2 regions of the Sphingomonas phyllosphaerae 5.2 genome follow, and region 2 is predicted to be linked to the other one. Evidence: predicted binding sites of a transcription regulator. Region 2 holds the regulator's gene; the other holds the start of a gene.
The links. Region 2 encodes LexA, which represses DNA repair genes until DNA is damaged. Its sites were predicted from a motif close to GTTCCNCNCTTGTTCT; they were not measured.

Region 1 (2,398 bases), 920 kb from region 2:
GCCCGCGCTTGGGCGTGTTCACGATCCGCTCGAACGCCAGGTCGTCGGCCGGCTGGTTGACGACACGCAGATACGCCAGCGCGTCGCGAATTTCGGCGCGCTCGTAGAAGCGGAAGCCGCCCACGATCCGGTACGGCATGCCGATCGAGATGAAGCGGTCCTCGAACTCGCGCGTCTGGTGCTGCGCGCGCACCAGGATCGCGACGTCGTCGAGCGTCTTGCCGGTGCGCTGCACCGCCTCGATCTCGTCGCCGACGCGCCGCGCCTCCTCCGGCCCGTCCCACACGCCCAGCACGCGCACCTTCTCGCCGGCGTCCAGCTCGGTCCACAATTCCTTGCCCAGCCGCCCGCCGTTGTTGGCGATCACCCCGGCGGCCGCGCCGAGGATATGCGGGGTCGAGCGATAGTTCTGCTCCAGCCGGATCACCGTGGCACCGGGGAAGTCCTTCTCGAACTTGAGGATGTTCTCCACCTGCGCGCCGCGCCACGAATAGATCGACTGGTCGTCGTCGCCCACGCAGCAGATGTTGCGCCGCTCCTGCGCCAGCAACCGCAGCCACAGATACTGGACCGAATTGGTGTCCTGATATTCGTCGACCATGATGTAGCGGAAGCGTTGCTGATATTGCTCCAGCACGCCGCGATCACGCTTCAGGATCGTGAGAACATGCAGCAGCAAGTCTCCGAAGTCGCACGCATTCACCGCGCGCAGCCGCTCCTGGTATTGCTGGTAGAGTTCGCCGCCGCGCCCGTTGGCGTAACGCTCGCTCTCGCCGGCGTCGACGTCGGCGGGCACCAGCCCCTTGTTCTTCCACTCGTCGATCAGCCCGGCGAGGCTGCGCGCCGGGAAGCGCTTCTCGTCGATGTCCGCGGCCACGATCAACTGCTTGAGCAAGCGCAACTGGTCGTCGGTGTCGAGGATCGTGAAGTTGCTCTGCAACCCGACCAGCTCGGCATGGCGGCGCAGCATCTTCGCGCCGATCGCGTGGAACGTGCCCAGCCACGGCATCCCCTCCACCGCATCGCCGACCAGCCGACCGACGCGCTCGCGCATCTCGCGTGCCGCCTTGTTGGTGAAGGTGACGGACAGGATTTCGGAGGGATAGGCCCGACGCGTCCATAACAGATGCGCCAGCCGCGCGGTCAGCGCCGCGGTCTTCCCGGTGCCCGCCCCGGCCAGCACCAGCACCGGGCCATCGGTGGTGAGCACGGCCTCGCGCTGCGGGGGATTCAGCCCGCCGAGATACGGCGGGTCCTGGACGGCGGAGCTGGTTTCGGTCACGCCCGAACAGGTAGGGAACGTGCAGCCATCGGGCAAGCAAAACGGCGATTCGTTACAGTCACGAAACCGTCGCCGCGCTGGCGCCCGGCCGACCCCGACGCCCGCTAGGCGCTCCTGCGTCGGCAACCACGCCGCGCCGCGACGTCCCCTGCGAGAGGCGGCGCGCGGCGGCAGCGGCCGATCCACACCGCAGGAGTAGTCCCGATGACCCTTCACGACCGCGCCGCGCTTGCGGCGATGCTGACGCTCGCCCTCGCGCCGCTCGCCGCCAGCGCCGATCCGACGCGCACCCCCGTCGTCGCCCACGTCATGGTGCGCGACCTCAACCTCGCCAGTGCCGCCGGGCAGCAGGCGTTCGACGCGCGTGTCCGCCGCGCCGCGACCACGCACTGCGGCGTCGCGGGCGTCGATCTCCACGCGCGCCGCGACGTCATGCGCTGCCGTAACGAGATGGTGGCGGACGCGCAGACGCGCCTCGTCGGCCTGACGTCCGCGCGTTCGATCGAACTCGCCGCCGCCCGCTGATCCGCGCCGGCAAGGCGCCGGGGCGGTCGCACCCGGCGCCTTGCATCGCGCGCCAACTCCTGTCAGCTTTGGAACATAGGGGAAACATTTAGCCAGGAGCACGACGATGTCGATCACGGGTCAAATCACCGGCCGCTGTCATTGTGGCGCGATCACCTACATCGCCGATGGCACGCACGAACATCACGCGGTCTGCCACTGCACCGATTGCCGCCGCTGGTCGGGCGCGCCGCTGGTCGGCTGGATCGCGTTCCACGCGGATCAGGTGAGCGTCGCCGGCACCCCCGCCAGCTACGCATCTTCCGAACACGGCGTCCGTGAGTTCTGCGCCAACTGCGGCACGGGGCTGTTCTATCGCAACGCCGCCGTCCTCCCCGGCATCGTCGACATCCAGTCGGGCACGCTCGACGCGCCGCAGGATCATGCGCCCGGCGCGCAGATCATGTGCAAGGAAAAGCTGCCCTGGGTCGATTCGATCGCGACGCTGCCTGCGTTCGCGACCTATCCCGGAATGGACTGACCTGTTTTAATTCCGGCGCGCAGTGCCACGGCGCCGCCCCGTCATCAAACTGTCACCGTGAAGGCCGACAG
Region 2 (2,398 bases):
GTGGAGTGGCGCGGTTAACGGTCGCGCGCCCGGTCCGCGTCGCGCTGGCCGCAACTGGTGACGAACTGGTCGAACCCGGCACGCCCGGTGACGCCCTGCCCGAGTCCAACCGCCTGTTATTGCGCGCGTTGCTCGCCGACATGCCGGTCGAGATCGTCGACCTCGGAATCCTCCCGGACCGGCTAGATCGCTTGACGGACGCATTTGCGCGCGTCGACGCCGACGTGCTGGTCACCACCGGCGGCGCCTCGGTCGGTGACCACGATCTCGTCCGCCCTGCGCTCGCAGCCGCGGGTACGACGCTCGACTTCTGGCGGATCGCGCTGCGCCCCGGCAAGCCGATGCTCGCCGGGCGGCGCGGCGACATGGCAGTGGTCGGCCTGCCCGGCAATCCCGTGTCCGCGTTCGTCACCGCGCTCCTCTTCGTGCGTCCGCTCGTCGCGCATCTCGCCGGCGCCAGCGATCCTTTCCCAAGCGTCTCCCGGGTCTTGCTGGGCGAAAACCTGCCCGCGAACGGCGAGCGTACCGACTATCTACGGGCCGAATTGCGCGACGGGCGCGCGTACGCCTCGACTATCCAGGACAGCTCGATGCTGCGCACGCTGGCACGCTCGACATGCCTGATCGTGCGTGAATCGCACGCGCCCGCGGCGGCGGCCGGCGACTCGGCGGAAGTCCTGATGATCGCTTGACGGAGGGCTATATGTTCCATAAAGGTTCGCACTCCGTTCACTAGGAAGGCGCCGGGACATGCTGACGCGCAAGCAGCACGAGCTGATCTGCTTCATCGAGGATCGCCTGGCCGACACCGGCGTCTCGCCCTCGTTCGAGGAGATGAAGGACGCGTTGGAGCTGAAGAGCAAGTCGGGTGTCCATCGCCTCATCAGCGCCCTTGAGGAACGTGGTTATCTGCGCCGCCTTCCCAATCGCGCGCGCGCACTGGAAGTTCTCAAGGCACCTGAGCGCGGCGCCGAGGCGAAGCGCGCCGCCCCTCCGTCGGTCAAGCGTACCATGCCCGCGCCCGCGAACGACGTGGTCGAGATCCCGCTGCACGGGCGGATCGCCGCGGGCGTGCCGATCGAGGCGTTCGAAGGTTCGACGATGCTTCCGGTACCCGCCGCACTGCTCGGGGCAGGCGAGCACTTCGCGTTGGAAGTGTCGGGCGATTCGATGGTGGAGGCTGGCATCTTCGACGGCGATTATGCGCTGATCCGCCGTCAGGAAGTGGCGCGCGACGGTGAGATCGTCGTCGCACTGATCGACGACAGCGAGGCGACGCTCAAATACTTCCGCCACGAAGGTGCGATGATCCGCCTCGATCCTGCCAATCGCGCGTACGACCCGCAGCGCTATGCGCCGGCGCAGGTCCGTGTACAGGGTCGCCTGGCTGGGCTGTTGCGTCGTTATTCCTGACGCTCGGTAGCGGCGGCAGCCGGCAATGTGTCGTACCGCGGTGATCGATATTCGCTAGGATCGTCGCGCCTACGGGTAGTTGGTTGAAGGCTTCCTGGCTAAACTCGCGCCGGCACCGCGGGGTTGAGCGGCTTCGATGCGCTTGCTCGCAAAATGGGGTGCACGTGCCGCCGACTTTGTGCGCGTTCACGACGTTTTGTAGCACCAACCACCTTCAGCCTAAAACGTCGGAGCATCCGGCGATCCAGATGCGCGATTACTGACAAACCGGTGTGCGCTGAGATCCGGCTGCTGCTTTTGTCATCAAGCAACGAAGCTTCGGATCAGATCCGTGGCGAAGGCGAGTGCTGATGACTGGCAGACACCAACCTGCACTGGATCGAAATCGATATGCCGATGCGACGTGCACTTGCCGGGAGCCGCGGCGCTCGAACATTTTCGCAGTTTCAAGATAGAACGCGGCAAGCCGCCGAAGTTCGTGACCGGGAGCGGGGTCGAGGACGGTGGCGTGGTGCGGCCGGATTGTCGTGCTACGCTGACGAATACGGAATAGCGAGTGACGCCGAGGTATAACCATCAAGACCAGACGTGCAACATGACTCCGCGCAAAACAACGCCAGATCTCACGCGTCACTATCTTGTATGCAGCCGTTCTTACAAGTGAGGCGGAGCGCATAACAGCGCGCGAGATTGATTGGCTACGCTGATTCCGCTTGTGCAGCACGTCGTTCACGTCCGCCCGGCGACAATGAGCGCCGCTCTAGGGCCGATCGACATTCAGCCGAATCCCCTGCCAACTCCGTCTCTCCAAGCGTGGCTAAGCAAAGGGCATCGTGCGGAACGCTGGATTGCTTCGCTACGCTCGCAAGACAGGTGAAGGGAGCAGATCTGCCGGGCCGTGCAAGCGCGGTTGCCCGAGCAGGCGGAATGTCGATCCCGCCCTGTTCGCACGACAATCGCTACCGACCGTCACTCACTGATCCGC

Region 1: a site for LexA is predicted at 1,286-1,301, ahead of SPHPHY_RS0109675 (ATP-dependent helicase). Genes of this name have one in related genera too.

What each region holds. Positions count from the first base shown of each region.
Region 1 is NZ_ATTI01000001.1:2,071,045-2,073,442, forward strand. It holds gene SPHPHY_RS0109675 (ATP-dependent helicase) at 1-1,282, opposite strand, end outside; gene SPHPHY_RS0109680 (UrcA family protein) at 1,487-1,807, shown strand; gene SPHPHY_RS0109685 (GFA family protein) at 1,914-2,327, shown strand.
Region 2 is NZ_ATTI01000001.1:2,987,465-2,989,862, forward strand. It holds gene SPHPHY_RS0114085 (molybdopterin molybdotransferase MoeA) at 1-692, shown strand, start outside; gene lexA (transcriptional repressor LexA) at 751-1,413, shown strand; gene SPHPHY_RS20230 (ComEC/Rec2 family competence protein) at 2,383-2,398, opposite strand, start outside.